3 regions of the Shewanella psychropiezotolerans genome follow, and region 3 is predicted to be linked to each of the others. Evidence: predicted binding sites of a transcription regulator. Region 3 holds the regulator's gene; each other region holds the start of a gene.
The links. The regulator ArgR, encoded in region 3, controls arginine synthesis, uptake and breakdown. The targets are predictions, from matches to a motif close to ANTGAATANNTATTCANT.

Region 1: argC (N-acetyl-gamma-glutamyl-phosphate reductase) is a predicted target of ArgR. The motif match lies at 1,175-1,192, and genes of this name have one in related genera.
Region 2: argA (amino-acid N-acetyltransferase) is a predicted target of ArgR. The motif match lies at 3,145-3,162, and genes of this name have one in related genera.

Annotation. Positions count from the first base shown of each region.
Region 1 is NZ_CP041614.1:347,924-353,017, forward strand. Features, by position in the region: gene argE (acetylornithine deacetylase) at 1-1,144, opposite strand, end outside; gene argC (N-acetyl-gamma-glutamyl-phosphate reductase) at 1,409-2,389, shown strand; gene argB (acetylglutamate kinase) at 2,413-3,198, shown strand; gene FM037_RS01535 (ornithine carbamoyltransferase) at 3,304-4,212, shown strand; partial or broken gene FM037_RS01540 (argininosuccinate synthase) at 4,289-5,094, shown strand, end outside.
Region 2 is NZ_CP041614.1:6,026,489-6,031,582, reverse strand. Features, by position in the region: gene dut (dUTP diphosphatase) at 1-324, opposite strand, end outside; gene coaBC (bifunctional phosphopantothenoylcysteine decarboxylase/phosphopantothenate--cysteine ligase CoaBC) at 321-1,550, opposite strand; gene radC (RadC family protein) at 1,717-2,394, shown strand; gene rpmB (50S ribosomal protein L28) at 2,524-2,760, shown strand; gene rpmG (50S ribosomal protein L33) at 2,767-2,940, shown strand; gene argA (amino-acid N-acetyltransferase) at 3,233-4,552, shown strand; gene FM037_RS26285 (Crp/Fnr family transcriptional regulator) at 4,627-5,094, opposite strand, start outside.
Region 3 is NZ_CP041614.1:5,247,169-5,252,262, reverse strand. Features, by position in the region: gene FM037_RS23045 (methyl-accepting chemotaxis protein) at 1-141, opposite strand, end outside; gene FM037_RS23040 (cupin domain-containing protein) at 630-1,097, opposite strand; gene argR (transcriptional regulator ArgR) at 1,393-1,863, opposite strand; gene mdh (malate dehydrogenase) at 2,223-3,158, shown strand; gene ispB (octaprenyl diphosphate synthase) at 3,337-4,308, opposite strand; gene rplU (50S ribosomal protein L21) at 4,585-4,896, shown strand; gene rpmA (50S ribosomal protein L27) at 4,912-5,094, shown strand, end outside.

The sequences.
Region 1 (5,094 bases), 1.5 Mb from region 3:
TACAGGCGTGATAGATGAGCTGTTTGAGCAGCTCGACGGTTTGTTTCAAATAGGCGGTGTCGAGAAACTCATCGGGCTGATGAGCCTGTTCGATACTGCCTGGGCCTAATACTAAGGTTTGGCAACCCAGTTTAGCAATATAGGGGGCTTCGGTCGCGTAGTTAACGACCTCTGGTCTGCTCGAAGATAACTCTGCCACCAGTTTACTCCAGCTGCTTTGTGCGTTGCCGGCGAAAGGCTCGGATCCTGGATAAAGCGGTGCAACTTGAATACTGCCGGGAAACTGAGCACTGATAGGTGCAAGGTAATTAAGGACTAACTGCTCGAGCTCTTCTAATGCCAGGCCAGGTAGTGGGCGAATATCGATATGCAGATCACAGCAGCCACAGATTCGGTTGGCTGCATCGCCGCCATGTACATGACCGAAATTCATCGTTGGATAAGGTACGCTAAATGCGTCTTCATGATAGTTGTCGGCTAGATGTTGCTTGAGTTTCAGCAGTTGTCCCATCACTTGATGCATTATTTCGATGGCATTTAGCCCTTTTGCAGGGTCAGAAGAGTGGCCACTTCGACCCGTGACTCTTATGCCTTGAGTCAGATGGCCTTTATGCATATAAACGGGTTTTAAGCTGGTTGGTTCGCCGATGATGGCGTAATCGGGTGAGATAGATTTTTCCTCGGCAAAGGCTTTAGCTCCATTCATGGTGGTTTCTTCATCGGCGCTGGCTAATATGTGTAGAGGACGTTTGAAATTCTTCAGTGGCATATCTTTTAGCGCTTCTAATATGAGGGCAAAGAATCCCTTCATATCGCATGTGCCAAGGCCGTACCAGCGGTTATCTTTTTCCGTTAGAGTGAATGGGTCTTGGCTCCAACGACCCTCATCGAATGGTACTGTGTCTGTGTGGCCGGCGAGTAGAAGACCACCACTACCAGCGCCAAAGGAGGCGATGAAGTTATGTTTATTACGGGAATTCGGTACGGCTTGAATCTTACATTGAAAGCCTAGATCATTGAACCAGGTATGCAATAGATCTATCACGCCTTGGTTACTCATATCTTGCTCGACTTCGAGAGCGCTAATTGAAGGTGTCGCTATGAGCTGAGTAAAACTCGTTTTCAGATCTGGAATTTGGGTCATATTTCACCTTTAAAATATATATTCAAATATATTGCATAAATAGTTAGCTGTGATAGTCTAGCAAACAGCTAAGGCGAGTACCAGAATACAGTGCTAATTACTGAGAGTAAAAATGATAATTTCATACACTAAAATTAACAAAAAGGTCACATTAACAGACTTCCTGCGACGATAAACTTGTCAACATTGGTGTTTCTACCAGGGCTTAAGTTGTGCCCCCTCTTTTTCCTTTTATCTCGTTCAAAAATTAAGAAGTCATAGATTATGAAAAGCATTGCCATTATCGGCGCTAGTGGTTACACGGGCGCACAGATCACCTCTCTTATTTATGCCGATGCAAACTTGAAGATTCAAGGTCTGTATGTTTCTGAGAATAGCTTAGACAAAGGTAAGCCATTATCTGAGCTCTATCCCGTATATAGTCATATCTCATTATGCCTCTCTCCATTATCGCAAGAAGCTAAGACTTTAATTGTTGAACAAGCCGATGCAGTAGTATTAGCGACCGATCATAATGTCAGTTTACATCTGGCGGCCTGGTTTTATGAACAAGGTCTGGCAGTATTCGATTTAAGCGGTGCCTATCGGTTTGCCGATAAGGCTCTGTACCCCAAATGGTATGGCTTCGAGCATGACTATCCTGAAGTATTATCTAATGCCGTTTATGGCCTGGCCGAGTGGAATAGTGCCGAGATTGCCGACAGTAAGATGATCGCCGTCCCAGGGTGTTATCCAACTGCATCGCTCACCGCATTAAAGCCATTAGCATCTTTGTTAACCAGTACGCTGCCTGTGATCAACGCCGTGAGCGGTGTCACAGGAGCCGGTAGAAAGGCACAACTTCAAACCAGTTTTTGTGAAGTGAGTTTAACGCCCTACGGAGTATTGGGCCACAGGCATCAGCCTGAAATTGCCACTCAGCTAGGTCAGGAAGTGATTTTTACTCCACACTTAGGTAATTTTAAACGTGGCATACTCGCGACAATTACCACACAGCTCGCTGCGGGAACCACTGAAGCTGATATTGCCAAGGCATACTCATTTTATGATAACGCGCCTCTTGTTACGGTGAAGCACAACCAATTTCCTAAGGTGGATGATGTGGTCAATACACCCAATTGTCATCTGGGATGGAAGTTCGATCTCCAGACGGGTTATCTGGTGGTTGCGAGTGCAATTGATAATTTGATGAAAGGCGCAGCTAGTCAGGCTCATCAGTGCATAAAGATTCATTTTAAATACTAATTTCATTAGGCGAGTAGATAACTATGTCAACGAGTAACAAAACATTAGTGATTAAAGTTGGTGGTGCCTTACTGCAGTGTGAGATGGGCATGAACAGATTGATGGATACTGTGGCTAAGATGATTGCCAAGGGGCAGAAGATTATCTTGGTACATGGGGGCGGCTGCATCGTCGATGAACAGCTCACTGCCAATGGTATGGAAACTGAGAAATTAGACGGACTAAGGGTCACTCCTGCGGCACAAGTGCCTGTCATAGTGGGTGCACTAGCCGGAACCGCGAATAAATTGTTGCAAGCCGCGGCGATAAAGTCCGGTATTTCGGCCATCGGCATGAGCTTGGGTGATGGCGATATTGTAACGGCTCAGATTAAAGATGAAAGGCTAGGATTTGTCGGTGAAGTTTCACCTAAGAATGCGACTTATCTTGAATTTATTCTCTCTCAGGCTTGGTTACCGATTGTTAGCTCGATTGCAATCGACGCAAGTGGCCAGCAACTCAACGTTAATGCCGATCAAGCCGCGACCGTGTTGGCAAAACTTGTCGATGGTCAGCTAGTGCTGTTATCCGATGTCTCGGGTGTGCTCGATGGCAAGGGCCAATTAATTAAGAGTCTCAATAGGGCGCAGGTAGCAGAGCTCACTCATATAGGCGTTATAGAGAAAGGTATGAAAGTGAAGGTCGAGGCTGCACTGGACGTCGCCGAACTTATGGGCCAGCCAGTACAAGTGGCTTCGTGGAGAAGTGCAGAGCAATTGTTAGCCCTGTCAAATGGTCAGTCGGTGGGAACACAGATTCAACCTAACTAGTTTTCACTTTAAAATCATTATCATTAAATTTGAGCTAGCCGCGACGCAGCTAACTGAATACCAGAATAAGGGTTGGATTATGCTGCCAATCAGAGGAGAGTAACTATGAACCACCTGTTATCGATAAAAGATCTAACTCAAGAGCAACTGAAAGACCTATTGTCCCTGGCGAAAAAAATTAAGGCTAATCCAGCCGAGTATCGTCATGCCTTGGACGGTAAGAGTGTGGTGATGTTATTTGAGAAGCCTTCATTGAGAACTCGTGTTAGTTTCGATATCGGCATCAATAAACTTGGTGGCCATTGTCTCTACCTGGATCAGCAAAATGGTGCCTTAGGTAAACGTGAGCCGGTATCCGATTTTGCTGCCAATATATCATGTTGGGCCGACGCTATCGTGGCGAGAACCTATCTACATTCGACCATAGAAGGCCTGGCTGAGCATGGCAGTGTGCCTGTGATTAATGCGCTATCGGATCTCTACCACCCTTGCCAGGGCTTAGCAGACTTCCTCACTTTATCTGAGAAGTTTGACGATGTTAGTCAAGTTAAACTCGCTTATATCGGTGATGGTAATAATGTGACCCACTCATTGATGTTCGGCGCCGCAATTCTCGGCGCTAAGATGACGGTTGTTTGCCCTCCTGGGCACTTTCCCGATGGAGAAGTTGTGGTACAGGCGCAAGCGCTAGCGGCTAAGCATGGTGGCTCCCTGTTTCTGACCTCAGATATTGAGGCGATGGGTGAGCAAGATGCTATTTACACAGATACCTGGATCTCTATGGGTGACGAGACTGATATGGCCGATATCAAAACTAAGTTCGGTCCATATCAGGTCAATGCTGCTCTGATGGAAAAAGCGGGCGCTAACTTTTTCATGCACTGCTTGCCAGCATATCGTGAAGTCGAGGCTACAGCTGAGGTGGTCGATGGTGAGGGTTCACTTATCTTGCAGCAAGCTGAAAATCGAATGCATGCACAAAACGCCGTACTCGTGACCTTGCTGGGTCAGTAAGACAAGCTCTAGACGTAAACATATTTATCTCTCATCGAAGTTTCGGTGAGCAAGTATCAGGAATTAGGAAACAAAGATGTCGAATCAAGTAAAGAAAACAGATGTGAAAAAAGTTGTTCTGGCATATTCGGGGGACTGGATACGTCGGCCATTATCCCCTGGCTAAAAGAGACCTATGATAATTGTGAAATTATTGCCTTCTGTGCCGATGTGGGTCAGGGAGATGCCGAGCTCGAAGGCCTCCATGCCAAGGCGATTGCTTCGGGTGCCTCCGAGTGCTATATCGTCGACCTTAAAGAAGAACTGGTTGCCGATTATATCTACCCAACCATAGCCACTGGCGCCATCTATGAAGGTACTTACTTACTCGGCACTTCTATGGCCAGACCTATTATTGCTAAGGCTCAGGTAGAAATCGCACGTAAGGTCGGCGCCGATGCCGTCTGTCATGGCTGTACCGGTAAAGGCAACGATCAGGTTCGTTTCGAAGGCTGTTTCGCCGCACTGGCTCCGGAGCTCAAAGTGATCGCTCCATGGCGTGAATGGGAGATGGTGAGTCGTGAGGATCTGCTCGACTACTTGGCCGAGCGTAATATCGAGACAAGCTCTTCGATAACCAAAATTTACAGTCGTGATGCCAATGCCTGGCATATTTCACACGAAGGTGGCGAGTTGGAAGATCCGTGGAACGAACCGTCTAAAGGTGTTTGGACCATGACAGTTGCACCTGAAGATGCACCGGATGCCCCGGAATATGTGACGCTGGAATTAGAGCAGGGCAAGATCACTAAGGTTAACGGTGAGGCCCTGTCTCCTTACGCGGCACTCATGGTGCTAAACGAAGTGGCAGGAGCCCATGGTGTAGGCAGAATAGATATCACA
Region 2 (5,094 bases), 780 kb from region 3:
AGGTTCACTGCCTCTGTTCCAGCAAGAGACCATAAGAGGGCCTTGGTAGTCGGAGTCGATCAGGCCAACTAAATTTCCAAGCACTATGCCATGTTTATGACCCAGGCCCGAGCGCGGTAAAATCATGGCCGCAAGTCCAGGATCGGCAACATGAATCGAAATACCGGTTGGAATTAAGATAGTTTCACCCGGCTCGACGATTATACTTGTCTCAATCATGGCCCTAAGGTCCATACCCGCACTGCCTGGTGTTGCGTAGGCGGGGAGGGGGTACTGTGAACCGATACGTGAATCGAGAATTTTGATTTCTATGGGTGTCTTCATTTCTTGTCATCTTTTAAAATGGCTATTCGTTTGGCGACAATGGCGAGTAGTTGGCTGGCCAAGGTTTGCTTATCGGTTGCCGGAAGATCTTCTTGGCCCTTAGCCCAAATGACCTTGAGTGCATTGTTGTCGGCATTGAAACCCAGTTCAGGATTAGACACATCATTGGCGGCAATCATATCGAGTTTCTTGCGCACTAGTTTATCTTTAGCGTAGCGTTCGACATCTTGGGTCTCGGCGGCGAACCCTAAGGTAAATGGTCTTGGACTATGGCTGGCAACGGTGGCTAAGATATCAGGATTTCTTACCAAGGCAAGCTGCATATTGGAGGATGATTTTTTTATCTTATCCGTTGCGACATCTGCCACTCGATAATCGGCTACGGCGGCGCAGCCGATGAAAATATCGTGACTATCGACTCGGCTCATCACAGCATCAAGCATGTCTTGGGTCGAGATAACATCGACTCGTTTGACTCCAGCTGGTGTCGTCAGGTTGACTGGTCCGGAGATTAAGGTGACCTCGGCGCCCATGTCGGCCGCCGCTTTAGCGATGGCGAAGCCCATTTTGCCCGAGCTATGATTGGAGATATAACGCACAGGATCGATTGCTTCCCGTGTCGGTCCGGCTGTCAGCAGTAGTGAGTGGCCCGCCAGTAATTTAGGCGCGAAAAATTGCATTGCCAGAGCGACGATATCTAAAGGTTCGAGCATGCGTCCAGGGCCTATTTCGCCACAGGCCTGGCTGCCCGATGCGGGTCCCCAAATCTTAAGACCGCGTTTGGCTAAGTTTGCCAGGTTATCTTGTGTCGCCTGATTACGATACATCTGCTGGTTCATCGCCGGGCAGAGTATCATTGGGGCCTCGGTAGCTAAGCAAGTGGTGGTAATAAGCTCATCGGCCATACCTGCATTGATTCGGGCTATCAGGTTGGCAGTTGCCGGGGCGACAATCACCAGATCCGCCCATCGAGCCAGCTCTATATGACCCATGGCCGCTTCAGCTGCGGTGTCGAGTAGGTCCGATGCCACCGGATATCCCGATAAGGCTTGCAAGGTAAGCGGAGTGATAAATTCCTTCGCACTCTGACTCATCACAACACGTACGTCGAAGCCACGCTCTTTTAAGCGTCGGATAAGATCGGCTGATTTATAGGCCGCTATTCCGCCGCCTATAGCGAGTAGGATATTTTTATTGGTTGGGCTTGAAGTCTTACTTTGGCTCATACTTTTGCTCATAGACCGTGGCTCATAAGGATGACCTATGAGAAACAATGCAGTCGCTAAATTGAATTGCAGCCTAAGATATCACAAAGCTTAGGCTGTGGAGGATACAAGTTTTAGAAAACTCGACCATACTCAGCATAAGTTGAAAATCACGCAAGGAGGGGTGATGGGGATCAAAGATTGGCCGTCAGGAGAGGGGCCGCGGGATAAACTGTTGAGCCATGGGGCCGGTCAGTTATCAGATTCTGAGCTGTTAGCTGTGGTGCTTAGAAATGGCTTAAAGGGATTGAGTGCCGTTGAGTTGGCTCGGAATCTAATCGCAGAGTTCGGCGGGCTCAGGGAGCTACTGAAGGCCTCTCAGCAGGAGGTCTGTAAATTACCTGGTATGGGGCCGGTAAAGTTTGCTCAGATTCAGGCTGCGGCTGAGTTTAGTACCCGGATTTCGGCGGAAAAGTTAAAAAGAGGCAAAATATTGAGTGATCCTGATTTAACTCGGGACTATTTAATGAGACAATTACGGGATCGTGCCTATGAAGTGTTCGCCATTTTGTTGTTGGACAGTCAGCACCGAGTCATTCAGTTTGTTGAATTATTCCGCGGCACCATAGATTCAGCGTCAGTTTATCCACGAGATGTGGTGTGTCTGGTGCTTGAGAAAAAAGCCGCGGCCGTGATTGTCTGCCACAACCATCCATCTGGAGTTGCGGAGCCAAGCCTGGCCGATAGGCGAATTACTGAGCGATTAAAGTGTGCCTTGGCAACCATAGATGTTTCCTTGTTAGACCATATGGTTGTAGGCGATCGCGAGATAGTTTCATTTGCAGAGCGGGGATGGATAGACTAACTATTCCTTGATCTTTGCTTTTAGATCCTGTATAAAATGCGCCCTCTGTTGTGTGCCTCAGGCGACGGCCGTGTTCGAGGTGCATTAATGCTCGAGCGTTAAAAATATTTTGTTTTGGAGAAGATTGACATGTCAAGAGTATGCCAAGTAACTGGCAAGAAGCCGATGGTTGGTAACAACCGCTCGCACGCGAAGAATTCTACGCGTCGTCGTTTTTTACCTAACCTACAAAACCATCGTTTTTGGTTAGAAGGCGAGAAGCGCTTCGTTAAGCTACGTCTTACCCCTAAAGGTATGCGTATTATCGATAAGAAAGGTATTGAAGTTGTTGTTGCAGAACTTCGTGCACGCGGCGAGAAGGTATAATAAACCATGGCTAAATCTAAAGGTAATCGTGAGAAGATCAAGCTAGTTTCTAGCGCTAAGACTGGTCATTTCTACACGACTGAAAAGAACAAACGTAACATGCCTGAAAAGATGGAAATCAAGAAATTTGATCCCGTTATCCGTAAGCACGTTATGTACAAAGAAGCTAAAATCAAGTAATAACTTGTTGCTAACTTCTACTAAAGCCCCTGATTCAGGGGTTTTTTTTTGCTTAAAATTTAGTTTGTTCAACGCATTGTCATGTAGATCGAGTAAGATGAATAATCTAAATTGTTATTCATTTGTGTTATTTTCATTTTATTAGTCCGTGCCCTATTTTAAAACAGTTTTTACATATCCACGATTAAATATAAATGCTTTTATTTTGAATTAAAATGCAATATCATGTTTGTTATAACCTACGGCTGTGGCCGTCAGTTTTGCATAAATGAATTAAGGTGAGAATATATTCGTGCGTACCACTGAACTCGTTGATGGATTTCGTCACTCAGCTTCCTACGTCAATTCCCATAGGGGCAAGACCTTTGTGGTGATGCTAGGGGGCGAGGCGTTAGCTAATAAACAATTTCGTTCGATCATTAATGATATTGCCCTCTTGCATAGTCTGGGGATCAAGATTGTTCTGGTGCATGGTGCCAGGCCGCAGATTGATGAGGCTTTGGCGGACAAAACCATCCTGCCTGAATACTACAATGGCGTAAGGATCACCGACGAAGATGCCTTTAAGGTGATTAAACAAGTTGTGGGTGGACTGCAGCTGGATATCACCGCCAGACTCTCCATGAGTCTGAGTAATACCCCGATGCAGGGGGCGCAGATCAATGTGGTGAGTGGTAATTTCGTTATCGCTCAGCCTCTTGGTGTCGATGATGGTGTCGACTATTGCCTGAGTGGCAAGGTCAGGCGTATCGATGTGCAAGGCCTCAAGGGGCAGCTGGAAAGTAATAGCATAGTGTTACTCGGGCCCGTTGCCGCTTCAGTTACGGGAGAGAGCTTTAATCTGACAGCCGAAGAGGTCGCCACTCAGATCGCAGTGAAACTCAAAGCCGATAAGATGATAGGTTTTAGCTCACAGAAAGGCATCCTGGATAGTACGGGTCAAGTGCTGGCCGAGTTGATGCCAAATGATGCTCAAGCTATCTTGAACGATTTAGACTTAAGCTCGAGTGTCTGTCCAGGTACTAAAGCCTTTCTCAAGGCCAGCATAGATGCCTGTCGAAATGGTGTTTCCCGTTGTCACTTTGTTAGTTATCTGGATGATGGTGCCTTGTTGCAGGAGCTCTTCTCCAGAGATGGTATAGGTACCCAGATTGTAACCGAGAGCGCCGAGCGTCTGCGCCGTGCCGGCATTGGCGATATAGGCGGGATCTTAGATCTGATCCGTCCGTTAGAGCAGAAGGGCATTCTAGTCCGTCGTTCCCGTGAGCAGCTGGAGATGGAGATTGAGCAGTTTATGCTTATCGAACGCGATAACCTGGTCATAGGCTGCGCGGCCTTTTACCCGTTCGAGGAAGACAATGCCGGTGAGTTTGCCTGTCTGGTGGTGCATCCAGAATACCGGGATGCCGACAGGGGGAGCATACTGCTTAAAAATATTATCGGTCAAGCCAGGGTCAGGGGCTATTCTAAATTGTTTGCCCTGACCACGCGCAGCATTCATTGGTTTCTGGAACAGGGTTTCGATATTGTCGATGTGGAAACCTTGCCAGATAAGAAGAAGCAATTGTACAACTATCAAAGAAAATCCAAGATACTCGCCTTAGAACTATAAGGTTCTGAGTAGCTGTGGATAGAAAATGCCAGCATTAGCTGGCATTTTTATTTGGAATTGATCTGTCTAATGATTCATTTGCCAGTCTGAGCTCTCAGGTATGCGGTATTGATGAGGATCTTTCGATATCCTATGCTGATAAAACCATCCTTCTCTAATCCAACAAGCAGTTTATTGGCAGTTTGGCGTGATAGGTTGAGGAAAGAGGCCAAGTGCTCTTGAGTGACATTCACCTGTAACCAGCCGGGCTTGTTATCCATGGGTGTCGCACTTATCTGTGCCAGAATCTGGATCAGCATGCTGGCTCTGGCGCTGAGGGAATGCAGGGAGACAAACTCGGTCCAGCTCATGAGTAACTTAAATTGACGATTAATCTCCGCCATTATCTTGGGGTATAAGTCCGGGTTCTTGCTACATAGTTTTCGTATTGCAATACCAGGGAGGACTATGATGTCTGAGTTCGCTGTGGCGACCCAATCATGGGACAAGACTTGGTCATCGAAACAGGATATCCAGCCGATCCATCGGTTAGGTCCTATGGG
Region 3 (5,094 bases):
AATATCTATTTCGGCCACACTCTCTAATTCTCTGCCTATCTGGTTCATGCTGTAGATTGCGTAGCCGGAGCTGAGAATTAACAGGCCAATAACTATGGCAGTATTGCCAAGCAATCTTGCCTTGAGGGATAGATTGAGCATGACAATATCCTTTTATATGATGTGGCCGAGGTAGCTCGCTTGTACCTGTTAGCCTGTGAGAGTCGGTGTTAAACCAAGATAGGCTTGGACTATTTTTCCTTGAGTATAGACACATACTAAATAAAGCTCACTTATTGACCCTGCTGAAGGTGTGAATTTGATACTCAATTTTCGTTGGGGCTAGGAAACCATATTTACTGTTAATCAACTTGAGAGTGGGATAGTGCAATTAAGACTGCTGCGAAAGGTATGACTCAAGCGTGCTGATTTTCTTTATGTTTGGGGGCTGTAATACTGCAGTTCGTCGACAAGCGGATCTCGGCCATGGCCAAGGCAAGTTTGCCTGTGGTGTCTTGTTTAAATTCCGGGGTTGAGCACTTAGGGGGATAGTCACCAGAGCCAAAGGTGACAGAGGTTTAAAACCGAAACACATTAAGTGATCGGCATTAAACTCTTAGATGTGTTTTTTATAGTGTGGATGAACCCGATCACTCTTGGGTATCTGCATCCCAGTAATTGGTTGGACGTTTGGCATAGATCTCATCGACTGCCCGGACCAAGACCTTGTTATTTTCCGGATAGACCACCACGTCGTGCTTATCCCGGTTGCCTATGACCAGAAATACAAACTCCTTGTCTGAATCATTTCTGAGGGTGTGAGCTATGGCTGTATCGGCATTGAAGCAGATATAGTCGCCTTTTTTAAAGGGATGAGGCTCGCCATCTATGAGCAAAGTGGCTTCGCCTTCTAAGGCGTAAAGGTGCTCCTCTTCCTTGGTGTGATAGTGAGCTACGGTTGATAATTTCCCTGGGGCGAGGCGCTCCATGGTCACACCTATTTTTTCGCATCCTGCAGCATCGCCGATATGTTTCTGTTGGCTGGTATATTGTTCTGAATGTTGCCAGGACTCCCAACAAACATCATCGACTTTAATTATTTTATTTATTGTCATCATACATCCTTAGCCCGAAGCTGCCACTCTACTATAGTCTGACTAACTCTCGCACGAATTAAAGTGTGATTCAATATATTGAATATCTTCTGCGGTTAATTATATTTACTGTGAGCAAAAGACAGGTATTCGAGCATTGAGGGATCTGTCAATCTGGGGGAGGGTGAGTTAGTTGTGCACGGGGTGTGTTTATTTTTAATAATGAAATGAAAAGAGACGCCATAAGCGTCTCTTTTTCTATGATGGAATTCATGGTCTTCCGAGGCCTGGAATCTCACATTTTCCTTCGGGAACTTGCTTAATCCGTGTAGTTAAACAGAGATTTAACCGTATTCAAGGTCCTGCTTATCTCGTCTATATCAGCTGGTGTAATGAAGATGGTATCATCGCCGGCAATGGTGCCCAAAATGCCCTCTGGCTTACCTATAGAGTCCAGCAAGCGTGCAATTAGCTGGGCCGCTCCGGGACTTGTTCTGACGACTATCATGGCTTGGTTATGATCAACATCCAGTACCAGGTTCTTTAGCGGGCTCCCGGCTGTGGGAACACCCAGTTCAGCGGGTAAGCAGTAGACCATCTCCTGCTTGGCATTTCGGGTTCGCACCGCACCAAACTTGCTCAGCATTCTGGAGACTTTCGACTGATTGATGTTGCTGTAGCCTTCGGCTTGAAGGGCGATAACAATTTCACTTTGGGAGCCAAAACGCTCCTCTTTCAAAATCGACTTAAAGGTCTTAACAAGTTCGTCTTGATTTTTATTTGCTTGCATAGTTTTTGTGTTCTTTTATTCAAAAATCTTCTCTATTTTGAATATTTCAGGCTTTTTTGTCAACAAATACCCGAGTAAATTGAATAAAAATGCAAGTTATCAAGGGGGAGATTTGTTATCTAGTATAATATAGCCGGAGTTGGGCTAAGCTGTAGAGCGGAAGTCGATCGGTTTAGCTCGGATCGTGCAGGTTAATGCCTGTATAGCTCACCATTTTAGACGTTTTCTTGATGGCAATTAGAAATTAAATCTAATCAAGACTAAGGGATAATTGAAATTTATTCATTATTCCAGTAATGTTGCGCCATCTGGAAAGATAGATCTATATCACAAATATCCAAGAATTGACGGAGATAACTATGAAAGTTGCTGTACTTGGTGCCGCTGGTGGTATTGGCCAGGCTCTTGCCTTATTACTAAAAACGCAATTGCCAGCCGGTTCAAAAATATCCCTTTATGATATTGCTCCTGTAACACCTGGTGTTGCGGTCGATTTAAGCCATATCCCGACAGCAGTCGAAGTTAAAGGCTTTGCCGGTCAAGATCCATCTGCTGCACTGGAAGGTGCCGATGTGGTGCTTATTTCTGCTGGTGTTGCACGTAAGCCGGGCATGGATCGTTCAGATCTGTTTAACATCAACGCAGGTATCGTGAGAAACCTGATGGAGAAATGTGCCGTAACTTGTCCAAAAGCCTTGATTGGTATTATCACTAACCCAGTCAACACGACAGTCGCCATCGCCGCTGAGGTGTTAAAAGCTGCCGGTGTTTATGACAAGAATCGTTTATTCGGTATAACTACACTGGACGTTATTCGTTCTGAGACCTTTATCGCCGAAGCGAAAGGACTAGACGTTGCCGATGTTAAAGTAAGTGTTATCGGTGGCCACAGTGGTGTGACGATTCTTCCACTACTGTCTCAGGTAGAAGGCGTAAGCTTTACAGATGAAGAAGTTGCCGCAATGACGACTCGTATCCAGAATGCGGGTACCGAAGTGGTTGAAGCTAAAGCCGGTGGCGGCAGCGCGACACTCTCTATGGGCCAGGCTGCATGTCGCTTCGGTCTATCTTTGGTTCGTGGTCTTCAGGGTGAAGAGAATGTTGTTGAGTGTGCCTATGTCGATGGTGGCAGTGAGCATGCAGCATTCTTCGCTCAGCCAATTCTATTGGGTAAGAACGGCGTAGAAAAAGTACTGGCTTACGGTGACGTGAGTGAGTTCGAAGCTAATGCTCGTGATGCTATGCTAGATACATTAAAAGCAGATATCACTTTAGGTGTCGAATTTGTTAAGTAAGCTTATTTGGCGTTAAACCTAATAAAAAAGGAGCTCTAGGGCTCCTTTTTTGATCGCTCATTTTAGCTAAGATGATTCAGGTTCTGATTGTCTAAAACCGTGTTCTATAGTAAACAGAATCTTATATCAAACTGCACTAGGGCCTATCGTATTAAAGATAACTTCCCGCTAATCGATTCTAGTGGCTTCTCTCAACCGCAATTTTAGCCAGAGAGATGAGGGCTTGCTTGTAATTGCTATCAGGAATGCAAGCTAACGCTTCTATGGCCTTATCAGACTCTTCTAAGGCTCTATTTAAGGTATATTCCAATGCACCACAGTTTTTTAGGGCTGTGAGGATCTCTTCGATGTTCTGAGTTCCATCACCGAGTTCGACGGCCTTACGAATTAATGCTTGTTCTTTCTCGGTACCATTAGCTATCGCATAAATAAGCGGTAGGGTAGGTTTTCCCTCTGCAAGGTCATCGCCTATGTTCTTACCTAACTCTTCGGTATCGGCCGTATAGTCGAGTAGATCATCGGTTAACTGGAATGCGGTGCCTAAGTACTTACCGTAATTCGCCAGTGCAGTCTGTATTTCTATAGGGCTGTCTGCCAGCACGCCAGCGAGTCGAGTCGCGGCTTCAAACAGTTTGGCAGTCTTACAATAGATAACCCGCATATAGCTTGCTTCACTGGTGTCAGGATCGTTACAGTTCATTAACTGCAGCACTTCCCCTTCAGCCAGTACGTTGGTTGCGTCGGCAAGCATCTCTAATACCTTCATGCTGCCTAATTCAGTCATCATCTGGAATGAACGAGTGTAAAGGAAGTCACCGACTAACACGCTGGCACTGTTACCAAACAGGGCATTGGCCGTCTCTCTTCCTCTACGTAGCATGGACTCGTCTACTACATCATCATGTAGAAGCGATGCGGTATGAATAAACTCAATGATAGCGGCTAGCTTAAGATGAGCCTCTCCTTGGTAGTCAATCGCACGAGCTGCCAAAATGGAGAGTAATGGACGCATGCGTTTACCGCCACCATTAATAATGTAGAAGCCTAACTGATTGATCAGGGCAACATCAGATTCCAGTTGTGCATATATAAGCTTGTTGACGTCTTGCATGTCGCTATCAGCTAACTGACGGATGGCGTTCAAATCCATAAATAGGCTCTGGTTTCGTGGGGTCGAAAAGTATCTGCCGACCCAAAATTAATGCTTAATGTTATAATCATGGGATTCTACCTAAAAAAGCGCCATAAGACAGCACTTGAGGTAAATTGTGTGGGTAATTCCGATCTTTTTTTATTCTTTAGTGATTAGGGCTTGTCAGCTTACGCTTCTTAGCGTAAAATCCGCCACCATTGTCATTAAAGCTTTTATAACACCCCCGTCTCAACAAATTGAGCAGGCGTGTTAGAATACCGGAGTAAAATAGCTATGTACGCTGTTTTTCAAAGTGGTGGTAAGCAGCATCGTGTTGCTGAAGGCCATACATTACGTCTAGAAAAATTAGAAGTCGCTACAGGCGATACTGTTGAATTTGACCAAGTTCTTTTGGTTGCCGACGGTGAGACTGTACACATTGGTGCACCTTTAGTCGAAGGTGGAAAGGTTGTTGCTGAAGTTATCAGCCACGGTCGTCACGATAAAGTTACTATCGTTAAGTTCCGTCGTCGTAAGCATCACGACAAAAAAATGGGCCACCGTCAGTGGTTCACCGAAGTTAAAATTACAGCTATCAACGCTTAATTAGGAGTCTAACTCATGGCACATAAAAAAGCTGGCGGTTCTACTCGTAACGGCCGCGATTCAGAAAGTAAACGTCTTGGTGTAAAGCGTTTTGGTGGTGAATCAGTTCTTGCTGGTAACATCATCGTTCGTCAACGTGGTACTAAATTCCACGCTGGTGTTAACGTAGGTATTGGTCGTGACCATACTCTATTCGCT